2 linked regions of the Rhodopseudomonas sp. BAL398 genome follow. Each later gene encodes a partner of the first gene's protein in a complex. Links are inferred from orthologs where the notes say so. Each region holds a gene or a part of one and is shown on either strand. Other genes may lie near its edges.

Region 1 (10,161 bases):
CGAAGTCGATGTTCTCTAGGATCATCTGCCCTTGGAGTTCGACATTCACCTGCCAGAAGCGCAGCACGTCGCCGTGCTGCTCGGACCCGCGGTCTGGGTTGGCGCGCTCACGCTCAACCCCCGCTGCTATTTGCTGTCTCAACGGTCCCCCGCTTAATTGTATCCAATTCAATCCCGTTATAGATGTGGATGCGATCCGCGCGGGTGCCAAATTTTGTGCAATCGTGCGTGCAGATCGATCAAAGAAATAGCAGGTTGTTCCGGCGATTTGCGTGTATTGCGTGTTCAGGAAATGTTGGCGCCGGCGGCTATCGATAGCTGTTGGCGCAGCCGCCGCTTGCGAAGCAGATGGCTTGATGGATACAATTCTGCGAAAAGGAGAGCTTGATGTCGACGAAATATCCCATCTTCAAGGCCGCGGCGGTGCAGGCCGGCCCAGTGTTTCTCGACCTCGACGCCACCGTGGAAAAGGCCTGTGGACTGATCCGCGAGGCCGGCGCCAACGGCGCCCGGCTGATCGGATTTCCCGAATCCTTCATTCCGGGATTTCCATTCTGGATCTTCAAGACCGGGCCGATGGGGTTCGGCGCGAAGCTGTACGGGCAATTGTATGAAAACGCCGTCGAGATTCCCAGCAAGGCGGTCGCCCGGCTCAGCAGTGCGGCGCGGGATGCCCAGATCTACGCCTGCGTCAGCGTGACGGAGCGCGAGCGGGGCTCGCTTTATCTGTCTCAATTATGGTTCGATCCCGCCGGCGACCTTGTTGCCAAGCATCGCAAGCTGAAGCCGACCGGACCAGAGCGATACATCTGGGGCGAGGGCGACGGCAGCATGATGCCAGTGATCGCATCGCCGATCGGCAATCTCGGCGGCCTGCTGTGCTGGGAGCATCTCGTCCCGCTCGCCTCCGCCGCCATGAGCTTCAAGAACGAACAGGTCCACGTCGCCTCCTGGCCGGTCGGAGCCTTCACCCGAGGCGGGCCGTTCGAGGCGATGTGGGATGTCCGCGAGAAGGTCAACGGCCCGACCAATCTGGAAGACAACCCGATCAACCCGCTGGAGATCATTAGCCGCAACTACGCGATGGCGACGCAAACCTTTGTGCTGATGTGCTCGCAGGTCATGTTGCAGGATGCGGTCGACGCGCTGGCGGAGTTCAGCGAGCCCGGCACCTATCGGGTCGGCGGCGGCGGCTCGCGGATCATCGCGCCGGACGGCACCTCGATCGGCAAAAACCTTCCATTTGGTCAGGAAGGCATCGTTTACGCCGACATTCCGCTCGAGATGGTAATCTATGCGAAGTACATGTGCGATCCGGGCGGACACTACGCCGTCCCCCACGTGCTGAGCCTTAATATGAACAGCCGGCCCGCTCCGGCGGTGTCGCAACTCGGGCCGGCGTGCGCGCCGCAGTCGCTCAGTTACGACGAACTTCAGTCGGTGGGCTAGCGCCGCGGTCATGACCAAGGTCAACAAAGCTGTGACGACCCGGGGGCAGGCAGTTCTGCGTTCGCTGCGCGAACTGGTGCTGGCCGGGCGGCTGCCGCCCGGCAGTCGCCTCAATGAAATCGAGCTGGCGGATTGTTTCGGGGTCTCTCGCACCCCGGTGCGGGCCGCGCTGACGGCGCTGGCGTCCGAGGATCTGATCAACTACACGCCCAACAGCGGCTACACGACAAGAGTCTACACCACGCGCGACCTGGAGAATGTATTCGAAGTTCGCGCCGTGCTGGAGGGCCTTGCCAACCGCCAGGCGGCGGAGTTCGGCTTGTCGCCCGACATGCAGCGCGACCTTGAAGCCAATCTGCGCGACACCAAGGATCTGGTCGACTCAGGGGTTTGGTCGCGCCAGATCTGCGATCAATGGGTCGATCTCAATGGGGATTTTCACAAGGCGATCGCGCGGGCCTCCGGCAATCAGCGGCTGGTCGCGGCGCTGGAAAAATCCCCGGTTCCCTTCATCCTCGAGGTCCGTCATTACTGGTTCACGCTCGAGATTGTGACCAAGGCCTATGACGACCACGTCGAGATGTTCGAGGTGATCAGGCGCCGCCAGGTCGGTCGTGCCGAAGCGATCGGCCGGGAGCATATTTATCGAACCACCAAGCCGTTGATCGACAAATGGCGGGAGCGAGAAAACGTCCGGTCGACGGACCTGCCTGGCAGCCGAATTTCGATTCCCCAGGCGCTGCGCGAACTCAATCCGCTCGAAGCCGATGCAATGGTCCGCCGCAATTGACGGCGTCGGAGGCCAGCTGCCGCGACGAACGCTTCGCGTGGCCGGCCAGGCGCGCTAGCCCGGCATCACTCGCGCCACGAAGGTCATTCGCGCCTGATTGTGTCCGATATTCTGCGGCGCGCGCGTCGCGCTGAAGCCGGCGGCTTTCAGCTTGGCGATGATCGCGGCCTCGTCATAGGTCTGCAGCCCGATCCGGGAGCGCAATTGCCGGTAATCCGATAGCGCGGTGCGCGCCAGCCCCCATAGCGCGTCCTTGAGAAAGCCGTGGGTGCGGGCAAAGCGCAGCAGCGCGGTGACGTCGCCGGCCATGCCGATATCGGGCCGCAGGATGTCGCCGAGCACCAGCCTGCCGCCGGGCTTCAGCAATCTGCGGATCACCGCGAAGGCGGTGTCGAGCTCGGCCGGCGTCATATATTGCGCCACCGAATTCATCACCGCCAGATCGACGGAGCTTTCCTCCATCTGCCTCAGCTCGTCGAGCGAGCGCACCCGGATCTTGGTGATCGGCGCGAAGCGGGAGATCAGCCGGCCGCGCACGCCGGGGGCGGGCTCCGCCAGGATCAGCTTGCCACAGGCGGCTGCGACCTGCGCCGCCGACAGCGCCTCGCCGCAGGCATAGTCCAGCACGGTGGCGTCGGGCGAGGCGATGTAGCCGATGATGTCCCGGGCGATTTCCTGAAAATGCACGTCGCGGTGCAATTTGCTGACGTAAATCGTATGCGCGGAATCGTAATAATCGATCCAGTCGTCCATCGGTGGCCTCGGTGGCTGATGTGGCGCGGCGTCAGCATCTGACGGCGTGCCGATTTTTTGGGCTGATATTGAAGGGAATCCTGTTCCGGATTTGGAACTGGGCTGAGTTTTTCGCGTTGGTGCAACGTCTAGAGGGTTTCGGACGATTGGGAAACATTATCGCGCGCGGTGCTGTCGCGCCGCAACGTCGGACGTCACCCGATACCGGATGTGCCGCTCGGCACTCCGCATCCGAAACCGCTCCTGTGTCCAATACTGTAAAGGAAATTATCGTGCCCAAAACCTCCGTCGATCCCAAACTGGATACCCCCTCCGATCTGCCGCAGCAGGCCACCGACAAGATTTCGTCGACGCTGAACGTGCTGCTTGCCGATGCTTTTGCGCTTTATCTCAAGACCAAGAATTTCCATTGGCATATCAGCGGCCGTCATTTCCGCGATTACCATCTGATGCTCGACGAACAGTCCGATCAGATCTTCGCCACCACCGACGCGCTGGCGGAGCGGGTGCGCAAGGTCGGCGGCACCACGCTGCGTTCGATCGGCCAGATCGCCAAGCTGCAGACCATCAAGGACAATGACGAGGCCTTCGTGCCGCCGCGCGAGATGCTGCGCGAGCTGATGGAAGACAACAAGAAGATGGCGGCGGCGATGCGCAAGGCGCACAAGATCGTCGACGATTGCGAAGACGCCGCGACCGCCGGGCTGCTGGAAAACTACATCGACGAAACCGAACGCCGCACCTGGTTCCTGTTCGAAGCCAGCCGCCAGGAAGGCGACAATGTCGGCTAGCCAAGTCGGGCTAGCCAAGCCTGGATAGTCAAGCCTGGTGCCCCGGACGCGCTGCGGCATGCAATGCCGCTGCGCAGATCCGGGTCCCCGGTTCATCTGGTCACCCGACGAATCTAAACGACTCTCGACTCTAGACAGCCGGGGTTCAGCGGAGCATCGCGGAGCCTGTGCTGGGGCCGCGCCCGGGAGTTGTCGATCCTTATCGACGGGGCGGGCGCGTAGGAGATCACGCTGGGCACTTGTCCCACAGCCGGAGCAGCTCGCCGTCCTGGCCGAACACCGGGTCAGTCTGCGGCAGTGCCACCTGCGGGATCGTTTTCAGCGCCATGCGGTAATTGTCCGGCGTCGGCCGCGTCACCTGCATCGTATTGCCGGGCGGATAGGCGCCGACCACGGAAAAATCATGGCTCGAGAACAGTGATTTGTGCCCGGTGCCGGCCGGCAAGATCGCGACATCTCCGGGGTTGAGCTCGATTGCCTCGCCGCGCTCGCCGCCGAACAGCACCAAAGCGCGGCCGCGCGCGACGCCAAGGGCTTCGTGCACCGTGGCGTGGTAATGCAGATAATCGAAGATGCCGTTGCGCCACAGCGCGGCCCAGCCATTGCGATTGAAGATGCTCTCGATGGCCTGTTCGGGATGGCCGCGCCCGACATCGACCGCGCGCTTATAGATGATCAGCGGCAGCGGGTTGTTGGGAACCAGACCATCATCCTCGAAGACGAAGGTCAGCGGCTTGATCTGGTCGCGCGTCAGCGACATGGGAACTCCAGCTTTGTCAATATGTTGCTGGATTCAACGTCAAGTTGGCGATGATGTTCCCGGAATCTCGAACACCAGACATGTGGTGGTGGCATGCGCCAGCAGCCGGCCCTTGGCGTCGGTGATGCGGGCCTCGGCGGTGGCGGCGCGGCGGCCAACATTGAGGGTTCGGCCCTCGGTGCGCACCGCGCCGCTGTCGGCGCTCATGCCCCTGATGAAGCTGACCTTGAATTCCAGCGTGGTGTAGCCTTGGCCCGGCGCCAGCATCGAATGCACCGCCAGGCCCATCGCCGAATCCAGCAGGGTCGCCGCATAGCCGCCATGGACCGAGCCGATCGGATTGTAGTGCCGCATCCCCGGCACCGAATGCATCACCACCACGCCGGACTCGGCGCTGCTGTCGAACGGCTCGATCGTCTGCATGATCGGCGGCGCCGGCAATCGGCCCTCGAAAATGGCGCGCACGAAATCGAGCCCCGGCATCGACGCCATGATTTGGGTGGGGGTGACGCCATAGCTGACGGTGGGGCGGGGGCGGTCATCCATCGGCATATGCTCCGGTCGTTAAGATGACGGGCATCATACGAAAAACCCGGCGTCACGCCAGCGCAAAAATTCGCCGCTGTTCTCCCCTCCCCCTTGCGGGGAGGGGGCGGGGGTGGGGGTGCCGCGGAAACTGGCGCGTCTGTTATGGACGATGCTGGCGTGCGGGGAGTTGAACGTGATGCACTGCGCCGCAGACCCCCACCCCCAACCCCTCCCCGCAAGGGGGAGGGGCGCGCGCTGCCGTTGGCGCGGCGTGATCCGACGCAGCCTGTTCGCCAACCGAACGTCATTCCGGGGCGCGAGCCGTCAGGCGAGCGAACCCGGAATCCTGCTGCAGGAAGATGGGTGATGACCGGCCGCGAGATTCCTGGTTCGCGCCCAGCTATCGCTGCTCGCGCCCCGGAATGACAGCGCCGGATTGGATTGAGACGCCGTGCAGCGACGGCCTATGCCGCGCTCTTGTTGGCCCGCATTAATTCGGCGAAGCGCCGGAACAGATAATGCGAGTCGCGCGGGCCTGGCGAGGCTTCCGGGTGATACTGCACCGAGAACACCGGCTTGTCGGCCAGCGCGATGCCGCAATTGCTGTCGTCGAACAGCGAGACATGGGTCTGGGTGACATTGGCGGGCAGGGTGGTCTTGTCGACCGCAAAACCGTGATTCATCGAGGTGATCTCGACCTTGCCGGTGGTGATGTCCTTGACCGGATGGTTGGCGCCGTGATGGCCCTGATGCATCTTCACGGTCTTGCCGCCGAGCGCGAGGCCGAGCATCTGGTGGCCGAGACAGATCCCGAAGGTCGGCACGCCGGAGGCGATCACCTGCTGGATCACCGGCACCGCATATTTGCCGGTCGCCGCAGGATCGCCGGGGCCGTTCGACAGGAATACGCCGTCCGGCTTCAGCGCCATGATGTCTTCGGCCGACGTCGTCGCCGGCACCACGGTGACCTTGCAGCCTTCGCCGGCCAGCAGCCGCAGGATGTTGCGCTTGATGCCGTAATCGATCGCCACGACGTTGAATTCCGGCTGATCCTGGCGGCCGAAGCCTTCGTTCCAGATCCACGGCGTTTCGTCCCAGCCAAAGCGCTGGCCGGAGGTCACCAGCGGCACCAGGTCCATGCCTTCGAGGCCGGGCCATTCGCGGGCTTCTTCATTCAGCGCGTGCAGATCGAACTTGCCGTCGGCGGCATGGGCGATCACCGCATTGGGCATGCCCTTGCCGCGGATCAGCGCGGTCAGCGCGCGGGTGTCGATGCCGGACAGGCCGATGATGCCGCGGGCGCGCAGCCAGGCGTCGAGATGGCGCGACGAGCGGTAATTCGACGGGTCGGTGATCGCGGCGCGCAGAATCACGCCGCGGGCGCCCGGCGTCGCCGCCATGTTCACCGTTTCGATGTCGTCGTCATTGGTGCCGACATTGCCGATATGCGGGAAGGTGAAGGTGATCAACTGCCCGGCATAGGACGGGTCGGTGAGGATTTCCTCATAACCGGTCATCGCGGTGTTGAAACAGACTTCGCCGACCGCGTAGCCTTCCGCGCCGAGGCCGAAGCCTTCGAATACGGTGCCATCGGCAAGCACGAGCAGCGCGGTCGGCTTGTGGTCCGGCCAGGCGGGATTGGTTTCTGAGTTCGTCATGAGCGCATTACATAGTCGTCGCATCGGGCGCCGTCAAAGCCGGAAGCCGGCGATTCACCGGGGTTTGTCGAAATTTGACAGGATAGGCCAGGCAATTAGGGTCGGCGCCGCGCCGGACGGCGAATTCGCCGCCGGGTTGGGAGGATTCATGACCGATTCACTGCCGATTCTGCTGGTTCCGGGCCTGGGCGGCTCGCCGCGGATCTATGCCCCGTTGCTGCCGGCGCTATGGCGCCACGGCCCGGTGAGCGTTGCCAATCACATCCGCGACGACAGTATCGCGGCCATCGCGGCGCGGATCCTGGCCGAGGCGCCGCCGCGTTTCGCGCTCGCCGGCCATTCGATGGGCGGCTATATCGCCTTCGAGATCATGCGGCAGGCGCCGGAGCGGGTGGCGCGGCTGGCGCTGCTCAACACCCAGGCGCGTCCCGATGACGACGCCGCCAAGGAGCGCCGCGGCGCCATGATCGCCCGCATCCAGGGCGGCGGCTACAGCGACGGGATCGCCAGCATGGTCGCCGGCTTCGTGCATCCGTCGCGCGTCGACGACGCCGAGCTGCGCCGTGTCATCTATGCGATGGCCGACGATGTCGGCCCCGAGGCCTTCGCCCGGCAACTCGTCGCCATCATGGGGCGGCCGGATTCGCGGCCCACGCTGGCTCAGATCCGTTGCCCGACCCTGGTGCTGAGCGGCGATCAGGACAACACCCTGTCCAACGCGCTGTCGGTCGAGATCGCCGAAGGGATTTCCGGCGCCAAATTGGTGATCGTGCCGGAATGCGGGCACCTGTCGCAGATCGAGCGGCCGGCGGCGGTGACCGAGGCGCTGCTGGACTGGCTGACCAACTGAGTTGTTTCCGAGGTCCAGAGCGCCTAAATCAAGCCCCGACGATTTAGACGTCATTGCGAGCCAGCGGATGGCGCGAAGCGCCAGCCGCTGAGCGAAGCAATCCAGGGCCGCACATCCGAACTGGATTGCTTCGTCGCAACAGCTCCTCGCAATGACGGGGCAAGCCTGCGATCGACCGTCCGTCGAACCGAGGAGATTGAGATGCTGCGCGAAAATATCAACAACGCGGTCAAGGACGCGATGCGGGCCAAGGACGAGCGCAAGCTGTCGACCCTGCGGATGGTGAATTCGACCATCAAGAATGCCGACATCGAGGTGCGCGGCCAGGGCAAGCCGCCCTTGACCGATGGCGAGATCCTGAGCGTGCTGCAGAAGATGATCAAGCAGCGCCAGGAATCGGTCGAGCTCTACGACAAGGGCGGCCGCGCCGAACTGGCCGACCAGGAACGTGCCGAGATCGCCATCATCTCCGCCTATCTGCCGCAGCAGATGTCCGAGGACGAGGTCAAGGCCGCGATTGCCGTAACCATCGCTGACACCGGCGCCGCCGGCATCAAGGACATGGGCAAGGTGATCGGCGCGCTGAAGGCGAAATATGCCGGCCAGATGGATTTCGGCACGGCCAGCGGCCTGGTGAAGGCCGCGCTGACCGCCTGAGCGCTCAAGCCGTCATTGCATCATTGCAGAGGGCACCGCGTCCCGGGCGCGGTGCAGCGCATTGCGCTGCTCCGCAGAACCGGGACCCCGCTTCCAGCGCCAACCGGGGCCCCGGCTCTGCGGCGCACCACGCCGCAAGCGCGGCGCGTTGCACCGCGTCCGGGGCACGTGCTCAATGCCCCATCGCCGGCTTGGCGCTGCGGTCGACGGTGCGCAGCGACAGCGCCAGCGGCACCATCAGCAGGGCGATGCAGGCCAGCGCCACGAAGACGTCGATATAGGCCAGCAGCGCCGACTGGTTCTCGACGATGCGGCCGATCACCGCCATTGCTGCGCCGGCATTATCGCCGGTGGCGTTCTGGCTCTTCAGATAGTTCTGGATGCCGTTGAGCGTGTCGTGGAAGAACGGATTCCAGGCGCCGATGTGCTCGGCCAGCCGGCTGTGGTGAAACTGTTCGCGCTGCGCCAGCACGGTCTGGCTGATTGAGACCCCGATCGAGCCGCCGAAATTGCGCGCCAGATTGATCATCGCCGAGGCCTGGTCGGTCTTGTTCGCCGGAATGCCGTCATAGGACGCGGTGGTGATCGGGATGAAGATCAGCGGCAGGCCGAGGCCGAGATAGATCCGCGACATCGCGAAGTACCAATAATCGGCGTTCGGCGACAGCCGCAGCAGATCGGCCATCGCGCCGACGCAGATGCAGGCGCCGGCCGCGATCAGCCAGCGCGGCTGGATCGCGCTGAGCCGGCCGACGACCACCATCATCACCATGGTGACGAGGCCGCCCGGCGAAATCACCAGCCCGGCCAGCGTCGCGGTGTAGCCGTAGCGCTCCTGTAACAGTTGCGGCAGGATCTGGGTGGTGGCGATCAGCAAAGCGCCGGTCGCCAGCATGATCGCAAAGCAGGTGCCGAACTGCCGCCCCGCCAGCATCCGGATGTCGATCAGCGGCTTGTCGCGGTGCAGCTCCCAGGGCACGAACAGCACCAGCCCGGTCAGCGACAGCGCCGAGAAGGTGACGATGAAACTCGAGTCGAACCAGCCGTCGATCTGGCCGCGATCGAGCACCACTTCCAGCGCGCCGAGAAACACCGCGACCAGGATGAAGCCGATGAAGTCGAAATTCGGCCCCTTGGCCCACAATTCGGCGCGGGCTTTCTTCTGCTGTTCGGAAGCCGGAATGATCAGATAGATCAGGATCAGCGACATCACGCCGACCGGCACATTGATCAGGAAGCACCAGTGCCACGACAGATTGTCACTGAGCCAGCCGCCCAGCGTCGGCCCGACCACCGGCGCCACCACCACGGCGATGCCGTAGAGCGCAAAACCCTGACCGCGCTTGGCCGGCGGAAATGCCGCCGCCAGGATCGATTGCGCCACCGGCGTCATGCCGCCGCCAGCCAGGCCCTGCAGGATGCGGAACACCAGCAGCGACTGCAGGTCCCAGGCCATGCCGCATAACAGCGAGCTGACGGTGAACAGCGTGATGCAGGCCAGGAAGAAGTTCTTGCGGCCGAACATTTCGGCGATCCAGCCCGAGGCGCACAGCACGATCGAATTCGCCACCAGATAGGTGGTGACCACCCATGAGGCCTCGTCGCTCGACACCGCGAGGCCGCCGGAGATGTAGCGCAGCGCCACATTGGCGATGGTGGTGTCGAGCACCTCCATGAAGGTCGCGACCGAGACCAGCACCGCGATCAGCCAGGGATTGGTGCCGTATTCTCCTTGCTCGCTTGCCATCGCGGCGCGCTCACGGCCGCACGGTGACGGTGGGCACCACCGACATGCCGGGGCCGAGTGCCACGTCGGGGCGCTGGTCGAAGGTGATCTTCACCGGCACGCGCTGCACCACCTTGACGTAATTGCCGGTGGCATTCTCGGCGGGCAGCAGGCTGAAGGCGGTGCCGCTGCCGGCCTG
Region 2 (11,121 bases), 2.7 Mb from region 1 along the record:
AGCTTCAAGGTATTTGATCCGCGTTTGCAGGCAGCGGCAAGCGCCTGGGCCGCATGTCAGTCATGCGGCGATCGAGGCTTTCGCCGCTGCGTCAACTCGGCCAGCGTTGGGCTTTGCTGACCACGAAGTCGCGGAAGACCTGGACCCGCGCCACCGACTTCAACTCTTCCGGATAGACGAAGTAGGTGTCGAGCTGGATCGAGTCCGATTCACCGAACAATTGCACCATCCGGTTAGTATCCTCGATCAGGTAGTCCGGCAGCGCGGCGATGCCGAGACCCTGCTGGCAGGCCCGCACCAGACCCAGGATGTTATTGACCTTGAAATAGGCCTCGCGCGGTCCGGAGCCATTGCGGCCGGCCTCGACCAGCCAGCTGCGGTTCTGCAGATGCGCCGGCACCTGGTTGTCGCTGAGCATGATCAGGCGATGGCCGTCCAGCTCCTCGAGCGTGCGCGGCGTGCCGAAATGCTTGATGTATTCCGGCGAGCAATAGGCGTGAAAGCCGATCGAGAACAGCTTGCGCTGAATCAGATCCGGCTGCGTCGGCTTGCGGGTGCGGATCGCGACGTCGGCCTCGCGCATCGACAAATCAAGCTCTTCGTCGGTGACGATCAGTGATATCCGGATCTCGGGATACAGCGCGGTGAATTCGCCGAGCCGCGGTACCAGCCAGTGAATGCCGAGGCCGGGCGTGGTGGTGACCTTGAGGTCGCCGCTCGGCCGCTCGCGGCTGTCGGTGAGCTTGGCGCGCGCCGCCTGCAGCTGCATGAACACGTCGTGCGCGGTGCGGAACAAGAGGTCGCCCTGTTCGGTCAGGATCAAGCCGCGGGCGTGGCGGTGAAACAGCGACACCGACAATTCCTGCTCGAGCGCGCTGACCTGGCGCGACACCGCCGATTGCGACAGCCCGAGTTGTTCGCCGGCATGGGTGAAGCTTCCAGCCTCTGCGGCGGCATGAAAAACCTTCAGCTTGTCCCAGTCCATGTCGGTAAATCCGTCGCGAGTTCGACTCATGATCATTCCGCCGCTTGGCGTTCGCTGGCGCGCATCGCCAGAAAGCGTTCGGCTTCCAGGGCGGCCATGCAGCCGAGTCCGGCCGCGGTTACCGCCTGACGATAGGTCTCGTCGGCGACGTCGCCGGCGGCGAATACACCGGGGATCGAGGTCGCCGTCGAATTCGGCGCCACTTCGACATAGCCCGAGGGCTTCAGCCTGATCTGGTCCTTGACCAATTCGGTCGCCGGCGCATGGCCGATCGCGATGAACACGCCATCGGCCGGCAGCTCGGTGAGATCGCCGGTCTTGACGTTCTTCAGCCGGACATGGGTGACCTTGGTCGGATTGTCGCTGCCGCAGATCTCGTCGATGGCGCAGTCCCACACCACCTTGATCTTGGGATGCTTGAACAGCCGCTCCTGCAAAATCCGTTCGGCGCGGAAATGATCGCGGCGATGGACCACGGTGACGCTGGAAGCGAAATTGGTCAGGAACAGTGCTTCCTCGACCGCGGTGTTGCCGCCGCCGACCACCACGACCTGCTTGTCGCGATAGAAGAAGCCGTCGCAGGTGGCGCAGGCCGATACGCCGAACCCCTTGAAGGCCTCTTCCGAGGGAATGCCGAGCCAGCGCGCCTGCGCGCCGGTGGCCAGGATCACGGCATCCGCCAGATAGACGTCGCCGCTGTCGCAGGCGAGGCGGAACGGGCGCTGTCCGAGGTCGAGGTCGGTGACCAGATCGGTGAAGATCCGGGTGCCGACATGATGCGCCTGCTTCTCCATCTGCTCCATCAGCCAGGGGCCCTGGATGACGTCGGCGAAGCCGGGATAGTTTTCGACATCGGTGGTGATGGTGAGCTGGCCGCCGGGCTGCATGCCCTGGATCAGGATCGGCTCCAGCATCGCGCGAGCTGCATAGATTGCGGCGGTGTATCCGGCCGGTCCCGACCCGATGATGACGACTTTCGCATGAATTGGATCAGCCATGGTACGAATGCCCTTTCTCTCAAGGGAACTGGGCGCGCGAAGCAGGATTGGGCCTGGCAAGGGCATCGCCGTTGGGCGGGAGGTGTTTAGACACAAGTCTATGTCATCTGGGCAGCCATGCAAGATTTGCAATACGTATCTGCAAGATTTCCCCCCAATTTTGGACTCATCCTTGCTCGCGCGAAATAAAATTTCGCAAACTTGCCGAGCTGCGCTATGAGTGTTTCCGATTTGTCCGTTCGTTTCCAGCCAGCCGGGATTACCCAAGCGTGCCGAAGAGCCTCGATGAGATCGATCTCAAAATTCTCAGTGAAATCCAGGCCGACGGCCGAATCACCAATGTCGAATTGGCGCGCCGGGTGGGGATCTCGCCGCCGCCCTGCCTGCGCCGGGTCAGGACCCTGGAGGATGAGGGCTACATTCAGGGCTACCGCGGGCTGCTCGATCCGGCGCTGCTCGGCTTCGACGTCACGGTGTTCGCGTCTGTTCATCTGTCGAGCCAGGCCGAGGCCGATTTGCGCGGCTTCGAGGATTTCGTCCGCAACCAGCCCTTGGTGCGGGAATGTTGGATGCTGTCGGGCGAGACCGATTTTATCTTGAAATGCGTCGCCCCCGACATGGCGACATTCCAGAATTTCGTGGCGCACCTGACCGGCGCGCCACATGTGCGCAATGTGCGCACCTCGCTGGTGCTGCGCAATTCCAAATACGCCGCGGCGGTGCCGTTGGAATTGAAAGAGTCCGAGGGCTGACCGCTCGGCGTCACCCGCCGGGGCTCGGGATCATGTCACCCTGCGTCAGGTCTTGCGGCGCAAAGTGGCGTCGAGGCTGATCGGCCCGCCGCCTGCGGTCGCAAGATACAGGCAGGCGAAGCAGAACAGGATCGCCGCGGTGCCGTTATTGAGCAGCGGGTAGAAGCTCTTCGGAAAATGGCCGATGAAATAGGCGAACGCCATTTCGCCGGAGAGGATGAAGGCCACCGGCCGGGTGAACAGGCCGATCATCAGCAGTGCGCCGAGGATCAATTCCAGCGTGCCGGCGGCGCCGATCAGCGAGAACAGTTCGACCTTGGCAAAATACGGCACCGCCGGAAATTTGAAGATCTTGGCGACGCCGTATTGAAACAGCAGCAGCCCGGTGATGAAGCGAAACAGGCTCAAGGCCGTCGGTTGCCATTTGGCGGCAAGGCTGTCGAAATTCATACCGGCTCCGTGCGGTTGCGATGAAACGATGTGTAGTTGCTTACGGCTTGCATCAGCATCGCGTCCATCACTTCGGCGATGGAACACGGATACGTGACCGATAGTCCGGCCTTCGGTCGCGACAACATCAGCCGGCCTCCGCGGCAAGCCGCACCCAGCAAAAAGGCCGCGAAACGCGGCCTTCAAGCTTGCTCACATCAATTCGACGGGGTGCTATCGAAACTCGACCTTGGTGATTTCGTAGGCCTTGGCCCCGCCGGGCGCCACGACTTCGACGGAGGTGCCCTGCTTCTTGCCGATCAGGGCCCGCGCCAGCGGCGAGGTGATCGAAATCCGGCCCTTCTTGGCATCGGCTTCCGGCTCGCCGACGATCTGCCACACCGCCTTCTTCTCGGTGTCTTCATCGACCAAGGTGACGGTAGCGCCGAACATGATGGTGTCGCCGGACAGCTTGCTGATATCGATGATTTCGGCGCGGCCGATCTTGTCCTCGAGCTCGGCGATACGGCCTTCGTTGTGGGACTGCTCTTCCTTCGCCGCGTGATATTCGGCGTTTTCCGAAAGGTCGCCATGCGAGCGCGCTTCGGCGATCTGCTCGACGATTCGCGGACGATCCACCGATTGGCGCTGCTTCAACTCGACCTCGAGAGCGGCGAAACCGCCTGCGGTCATTGGTACCTTGTCGACCATCTTGTCTTCATCCTTCAACGTGTTCGTCACGTGTCACGAGATGTGGCTCACACGAAACGCTTGTCAGCCTGAGCGGTGGCCGCGACGCGGCATTTTCGAGACTGCCGGGCGCACGGCAGCAAAACGCCGGATAGAACATTCCCGCAGCTGGCGGGTTCCCTGCCTGCCGGCTTTCTCGCCCGTCAGTTGCCGGACACAGGTCCGGGCCGTGATCAGGTGTCGGAAAAGTAACTCTGCAGGGTACGGACCTCAAGGTCCCCACCAAGATAGGCCCGGATGCCCTGCGCGGCGGCGACCGCGCCCGAAAGAGTGGTGTAATACGGAACTTTATGCAAGAGGGCAGCGCGACGCAACGAACGGCTATCAGCCAGCGCCTGGGGCCCCTCGGTGGTATTGAACACCAGCTGAATCTCGCCATTGATGATGGCGTCGACGATATGCGGCCGGCCTTCCAGCACCTTGTTGACCTTCTCGGCCGGCACGCCGTTGTCGGCCAGGAAGCGCTGGGTTCCGGAGGTCGCCAGCACCTTGAAGCCGAGCGAATGCAGCAGTCTCACGGCTTCCAGAATCCGGGTCTTGTCGACCTCGCGCACTGAGACGAACACCGTGCCCTTGCGCGGCACCCGGGTTCCGCCACCGAGCTGGCTCTTGGCAAAGGCGACTTCGAACGAGCGGTCAATTCCCATCACCTCGCCGGTCGAGCGCATTTCGGGGCCGAGCACGGTGTCGACGCCGGGGAAGCGGGCGAAGGGAAACACCGATTCCTTGACCCCGACATGGCCGAGCTTGCGCTTGGTCAGCTTCAGATCGGCCAGCTTCTCGCCGGCCATGATCCGCGCCGCCAGCTTGGCCACCGGCATGCCCATCACCTTGGCGACGAACGGCACCGTCCGCGACGCCCGCGGATTGACCTCGAGCACATACACGTCGCCGTCCTTGATGGCGTATTGCACATTCATCAGCCCGACGACGTCGAGCCCCAGCGCCAATTCGCGGGTCTGGCGCTCCAGCTCGGCGATCATCGCGGCGTCCAGCGAATGCGGCGGCAGCGAGCAGGCCGAGTCGCCAGAGTGAATGCCGGCTTCCTCGATATGCTCCATGATGCCGACCACGAACGTATCCTTGCCGTCGCACAGGCAATCGACGTCGATCTCGGTGGCGTCCGACAGATAGCGGTCGAACAACAGCGGATTGGTGCCGAGCACGGTGTTGATCTGGCCGGTCTTGTCGTTCGGGTAGCGCGATTTGACGTCGCCCGGCACCAGCTCGGGCAGGGTGCCGAGCAGGTAATCGCCGAGCTGGGATTCCTCGCGAATGATCTGCATGGCGCGACCGCCCAGCACATAGGACGGGCGCACCACCAGCGGCAGGCCGAGTTCGGCGGCGACCAGGCGGGCCTGCTCGACCGAATAGGCGATGCCGTTCTTCGGCTGCTTCAGCCGCAGCTTGTCGAGCACGCGCTTGAAGCGGTCGCGGTCCTCGGCCAGATCGATGGCGTCGGGCGAGGTGCCGAGGATCGGCACGTCGGCGGCCTCCAGCGCGCGCGCCAGCTTCAGCGGCGTCTGGCCGCCGAATTGCACGATGACGCCGTGCAGCGTGCCGTTCTGGCGCTCGACGTCGATGATCTCCAGCACGTCCTCGGCGGTCAGCGGCTCGAAATACAGCCGGTCGGCGGTGTCGTAGTCGGTCGACACCGTTTCCGGATTGCAGTTGATCATGATGGTTTCATAGCCGGCGTCGTGCAGCGCGAAGCAGGCGTGGCAGCAGCAATAATCGAACTCGATGCCCTGGCCGATGCGGTTCGGCCCGCCGCCCAGAATGATCACCTTGCTCTTGTCGGTGGGCCGGCTTTCGTCGGCCATTTCGCCGGCGAACGGCGCCTCATAGGTCGAATACATATAGGCGGTGGGCGAGGCGAATTCGGCCGCGCAGGTGTCGATCCGCTTGAACACCGGGCGAACCTTGAGGGCGTGGCGCTGCGCCGTCACCTCGGCTTCGGTGGTGTCGGCGAGCACCGCAAGGCGGGCGTCGGAGAAGCCCATCGCCTTCAGCGTGCGCATGCCGAAGGCATGATTCGGCAAGCCGCTGGCCTTGACCTTGCCTTCCATCGCGACGATGCCGCGAATTTCCGACAGGAACCAGGGATCGATCTTGCAGGAGGTGAAGATGTCGTCGTCGCTCCAGCCGAGCCGCATCGCCTGCGCCACCTGCAACAGGCGGTCGGGCGTCGGCGTGCCGAGCGCGGCGCGCACCGCGTTCTTGTCGTCGCTGCGGCCGAGCCCCTCGATCTCGATCTCGTCGAGCCCGGTGAGGCCGCTTTCGAGCCCGCGCAGCGCCTTTTGCAGGCTCTCCTGGAAGGTGCGGCCGATCGCCATCACTTCGCCGACCGATTTCATCGAGGTGGTCAGCGTATGGCTGGCGCCGGGGAATTTCTCGAAGGCGAAGCGCGGAATCTTGGTGACCACATAGTCGATGGTCGGCTCGAACGACGCCGGCGTCGCGCCGCCGGTGATGTCGTTGGCGATCTCATCCAGCGTGTAGCCGACCGCGAGCTGCGCCGCGACCTTGGCGATCGGAAAGCCGGTGGCCTTGGAGGCCAGCGCCGAGGAGCGCGACACCCGCGGATTCATCTCGATCACGACCATGCGGCCGTCGGCCGGATTGACGCCGAACTGCACGTTGGAGCCGCCGGTCTCGACGCCGATCTCGCGCAGCACCGCCAATGAGGCGTCGCGCATGATCTGATATTCTTTATCGGTCAGCGTCAGGGCCGGCGCCACGGTGATTGAATCACCGGTGTGCACGCCCATCGGATCGAGGTTTTCGATCGAGCAGATGATGATGCAATTGTCTTTCTTGTCGCGCACCACCTCCATCTCGAACTCTTTCCAGCCGAGCACGGATTCCTCGATCAGGACTTCAGAGGTCGGCGAGGCGTCGATGCCGCGCTCGACGATCTCGATGAATTCGGCCTTGGTGTAGGCGATGCCGCCGCCGGTGCCGCCCATTGTGAAGGAGGGGCGGATCAGCGCCGGAAAGTCGATCACTTCCAGCGCCCGCAGGGCGTCCGGCAGGGTCTTGACCTGCACCGAACGTGGGGTCTCGAGGCCGATCTTGGTCATCGCCTCGCGGAAGCGCTGGCGGTCCTCGGCCTTGTCGATGGCGTCGGCGGTGGCGCCGATCATCTCGACGTCGAACTTCTCCAGTGTGCCTTGCTTGCGCAGGCTCAGCGCGCAGTTTAGCGCGGTCTGGCCGCCCATGGTGGGCAGCAGCGCAAAGCCGAGGGAGCGGTCGCCGCGCTCTTTTTCGATGATCTTGGCGACGATTTCCGGGGTGATTGGCTCGATATAGGTGGCGTCGGCCAGTTCCGGATCGGTCATGATGGTGGCCGGATTGGAATTGACCAGGACGATGCGGTAGCCTTCGTCCTTCAGTGTCTTGACCGCCTGGGTGCCGGAATAGTCGAATTCACAGGCCTGGCCGATCACGATGGGGCCGGCGCCGATGATCAAGATGGTGGAGATATCTGTTCGTTTCGGCATTAAATCTCGCTAACGGCGGGGCAGAAATCCGGGCAAAAAAAAGGGCGCGCAGCCGCGCGTCCCTTGACCTTCAGCGCCAGGCTTCCCTTGCGCGCGGGCTGTCTTTAGACCAGATTTTGCAGCCGCGAAAGGTTTTTAAGGCCTCCGTCAACCGGCAAATTTGCCGCCGATTTGGAGGCCCGGCCTGGATTTGAACCAGGATAAGGAGCGATGCACTGCCCCCGCGTAGACATTCCGCCACCGGGCCATCGCCATCCTGACGGATCACGAGGCGGTGATCCATAGATGAATTCGGGTAACCCTAATTGCGCGACCCGTTCCGCCCGTCCGGCGCTCAGGGGCGCCGGCTGCTCACGAACACGTGTGAGACGGACGGTAACAAGCTGGGCGCAGTCCCGTATCTTTGGGAGGCAGCGTCGGATGGCTGTGCCAGTCTGCCGATCATTGCGCTGCCAGCCGTTCTCACCAATGCGAGGAACCCATGCGCCGTAGCCTCCACACTGTTTCGCTCTGTGCCGCCGCCCTGGGCGCGCTGGCTTTGTCGTCGCTGTTTGCGCCGCTGCGGGCGGCCGAAGACGCCGTAGTGATTCCGCCGCCAGCGGTTGATGCCAAGTCGGCCGATGGCATGCAGACCGCGGTGATCGCCGGCGGCTGTTTCTGGGGCGTGCAGGGCGTGTTCCAACATACCGCGGGCGTGCTCAACGCGGTGTCCGGCTATGCCGGCGGCAGCAAGATCACCGCGAGCTATCCGGTGGTCTCGACCGGCACCACCGGTCATGCCGAGGCGGTCGAAATCAAATATGATCCAAAGCGGATCAGCTATGGCAAGATCCTGCAGATCTTCTTCTCGGTGGCGCATGATCCCACCCAGCTCAACCGGCAAGGTCCGGACCACGGCACGCAATATCGCTCGGCGATCTTCACCACCAGCGCCGAACAGAAGAAGGTGGCGGAGGCCTATATCGCCCAGCTCGATGCCGCCAAGGTGTTCCCCAAGCCGATCGTCACCAAGGTCGGTCCGCTGGACGGCTTCTATGCCGCCGAAGCCTATCATCAGGACTACCTGACGCTGCACCCGTACCAGCCCTATATAGCGTATAACGACCTGCCGAAGGTCGAGAACCTGAAGAAGCTGTTCGCGCAGGACTATCTCGAGAAGCCGACGCTGGTGAGCGATGCCAAGGTCACCAATTGAGGCGGCTCCGAGCAAGTCGATGTCTGGCGCGGCAGCCTGTTGGCCCGAAACACTGATGAGGAGGCTGAATGTCCGACACCAAGGCCATGCAACAGACGGATCGCGGCAAGATTCAGAAGAGCGACAGCGAATGGCGCCGCGAATTGACGCCGATGCAATATGCCGTGCTGCGCGAGAAGGCGACCGAGCGGCCGTTCTCCGGCGAATATGAGCATGAGCAAACCAAGGGCACCTATGTCTGCGCCGGTTGCGGCCAGACCCTGTTCGAGTCCGATGCCAAATTCGAATCCGGCTGCGGCTGGCCCAGCTTCACCGCGCCGGCCAGCGCCGATCATGTCGACGAGGAGCGCGACGTCAGCCACGGCATGATCCGCACCGAAGTGCTGTGTTCGAAGTGCAGCGGCCATCTCGGCCATGTGTTCGAAGACGGTCCGGGACCGACCGGGTTGCGCTATTGCATCAATTCGGCGGCGCTGAAGCTGCAGCCGAAATAATCCCCGAGGAGGGCCGGGCGCGGCGGCAGCAGCTCGCCGCGCCGTTTTGGTTCCGGCTCGTGGAACCGAAGCCCGGATCGTGATTTACTCCCGACAACTCAGGCTTGTGGCTCAGGCTCGGCCGTGCGGCGGCCAGCCGGGAGGTTGGGATGACGATCGGAACGATTATCATCATTGTGTTGATCATCCTGCTGCTGGGTGGTCTCAGCCCGCGCTTCGGTGGCTATGGTTACGGACAGGGCCATGGTCTGACCGGTCTGATCGGCGTCATTCTGGTTGTGGTGCTGGTGCTGATGCTGTTCGGCAAGATGTGAAAAGCCGGCACAGCGCTGAAATCGCATGGCTTATTGCCATAGGCGCGTCCCGCGGAGCGGGAATCTGGCGGCCTGCACGCAGTGAGAGTGTCGCATTTCTCCAAAACGTGCTTATATCTAGGTCTGTCCTGAAATGATGGCCCCGGGCGGCCGCCGAACGGTTGACCGCGTGTCTTCCGCTCCTCATTTCCATCGCGCATTCATAGAAGGTCACTGACGATGGCATTCAGCTACAACACCGCTGCCGAATTGTTTCCCGCCGCGATCCGCAAGAAAAAGCGCGCTGGCTTCGCCTATCGGCGGTTCAACACAGCCGCTGCCGCGGTTCAGTTTGCGATCGAGGAGCTGCCGGCGGATTCGCTGAACGGCGCCTATCTGCAGGTCGATGAGGCCCGCTTCGACCAGAGCGGCATCCGCACGCTTTATGAAAGCGAAGCTTTCCCGCTGGAGCGCCGCGCGGTGCCAGAACCCGTCGTCAGCGAAGAAGCCGACGCCGACCAGGACGCGGCGTAAGCCGCCATTCCTCGCGCGCTCAGCCCTGCTTGTCGATCCAGCGTCGCAACAGCCGCACATTGCGGACATTGGCGCGGAACATGACGTCGAACGCGTCGCCGGCCAGCGGCACGATGCCGATCGCGCCATCGAGCGCGACATTGCCCAGCATCCGCATGGTCACGTGCCACGGCGCGCCAAGCTTGCGCGCTTCACGCACCAGCCAAAGCGAGATCGCCGTGGTGATGAGGTCGCCGACCACCGGGATCAGGCCGATCAGCCCGTCGATGCCGTAGCGGATATTGGTGCCCGGCAGGATGAAGGCGACGTCGAGCAGTTTGGCGATCGCCTCAAGCCTTGCCAGCCGCTGCTCGCGTGACAATGGCGCGAAGGAGCTGGCGCTCCAGCTCTGAAAATCAAATGTCCCACTCTCGAACGGCTTGCGGCCCAGTGATTCCGGCGGGATTTCCCGGCCGTCCTGATCGATGATCGGGCCGCGCGAAGCCGGCCGGCTGGCGCGGCGCGTCGCATTGCGGGGGAAAGTCTGTTCGCTGGTCATGTCGTTCAGATAGGAATCCCTGGCTGCACCCGCAAGTTGCGTCATCGGGCCGCGCCGTTGCCGCGCAATGCAAACAGGATTGATGAGCGATCGTTCCGAGGTTGCTGCGGCCTTTGCTGTTCTCATCGCGCCCGGTCCAAGCTAGATATCCGCCCATGAAGCTGCGCCCGCATCTGATCGCGCTTGTCCTGACGCTCGGCCCGCTGGGCGGATGCGCGGTCGACAGCCATATCAGCTACGTGCCTGGCTTTCTCAAACAAACCGAAGCGCAACCCGAGATCGAACAGCCGCCCGATGTGGCCGCCTTCCTTCGCGGCAATATGAGCGCGGTGTTCACCGAGACGTCCTTGCCCAGCAATGTCCGGTTCTCGTTTCCGATCCCCGGGCAATATGGCGGCTGGGACAGCTGCATTCGGGGCGATGTGAAAGGCGTGACCGGGTTGCGGATCGGAAACCAGACCTATCTGATCAACATCTATCGCGGCAAGGTCGGACGGCGCGAACGGGTCGGCGACGATCATTGGTGCGCAAGCGAGACCTATCAGGCGCTGTGACGCCGGTTCAGACGATCTTCGTCTGATCAGACGATCTTGTCCCGCCGCAACGCCGCGATCTCCTCGGCGCCGAAACCGAATTCGGCCAGCACCTCG

What was found.
Region 2: the proteins of carA (region 1) and carB are in contact, whole or in part, in a solved structure (PDB 1KEE), measured with the Escherichia coli proteins. The link is inferred for Rhodopseudomonas sp. BAL398 from one-to-one orthologs.

The regions. Positions count from the first base shown.
Region 1 is NZ_CP133111.1:5,542,211-5,552,371, forward strand. The notes cover bases 4,633-7,510. They hold carA (glutamine-hydrolyzing carbamoyl-phosphate synthase small subunit), read right to left. Parts: upstream 6,730-7,510; coding sequence 5,536-6,729; downstream 4,633-5,535. Other genes in these bases: RBJ75_RS26120 (PaaI family thioesterase), read right to left, coding at 4,633-5,089; RBJ75_RS26130 (alpha/beta fold hydrolase), read left to right, coding at 6,878-7,510. Also shown: RBJ75_RS26090 (ABC transporter ATP-binding protein), read right to left, coding at 1-211; RBJ75_RS26095 (carbon-nitrogen hydrolase family protein), read left to right, coding at 388-1,449; RBJ75_RS26100 (GntR family transcriptional regulator), read left to right, coding at 1,460-2,239; RBJ75_RS26105 (class I SAM-dependent methyltransferase), read right to left, coding at 2,294-2,992; RBJ75_RS26110 (Dps family protein), read left to right, coding at 3,259-3,783; RBJ75_RS26115 (hypothetical protein), read right to left, coding at 4,010-4,543; more of RBJ75_RS26120, read right to left, coding at 4,583-4,632; more of RBJ75_RS26130, read left to right, coding at 7,511-7,579; RBJ75_RS26135 (GatB/YqeY domain-containing protein), read left to right, coding at 7,781-8,236; RBJ75_RS26140 (DHA2 family efflux MFS transporter permease subunit), read right to left, coding at 8,409-9,983; RBJ75_RS26145 (HlyD family secretion protein), read right to left, coding at 9,994-10,161. UniProt on the Escherichia coli protein: Small subunit of the glutamine-dependent carbamoyl phosphate synthetase (CPSase).
Region 2 is NZ_CP133111.1:2,850,459-2,861,579, reverse strand. Bases 3,888-7,725 are described here. They hold carB (carbamoyl-phosphate synthase large subunit), read right to left. Parts: upstream 7,418-7,725; coding sequence 4,088-7,417; downstream 3,888-4,087. Also shown: RBJ75_RS13545 (LysR family transcriptional regulator), read right to left, coding at 92-1,015; trxB (thioredoxin-disulfide reductase), read right to left, coding at 1,018-1,983; RBJ75_RS13535 (Lrp/AsnC family transcriptional regulator), read left to right, coding at 2,253-2,735; RBJ75_RS13530 (DoxX family protein), read right to left, coding at 2,781-3,185; transcription elongation factor GreA, read right to left, coding at 3,399-3,875; peptide-methionine (S)-S-oxide reductase MsrA, read left to right, coding at 7,899-8,612; peptide-methionine (R)-S-oxide reductase MsrB, read left to right, coding at 8,681-9,106; RBJ75_RS13500 (DUF3309 family protein), read left to right, coding at 9,256-9,420; RBJ75_RS13495 (hypothetical protein), read left to right, coding at 9,640-9,933; RBJ75_RS13490 (DUF4112 domain-containing protein), read right to left, coding at 9,953-10,471; RBJ75_RS13485 (hypothetical protein), read left to right, coding at 10,627-11,025; RBJ75_RS13480 (CaiB/BaiF CoA transferase family protein), read right to left, coding at 11,052-11,121. UniProt on the Escherichia coli protein: Large subunit of the glutamine-dependent carbamoyl phosphate synthetase (CPSase).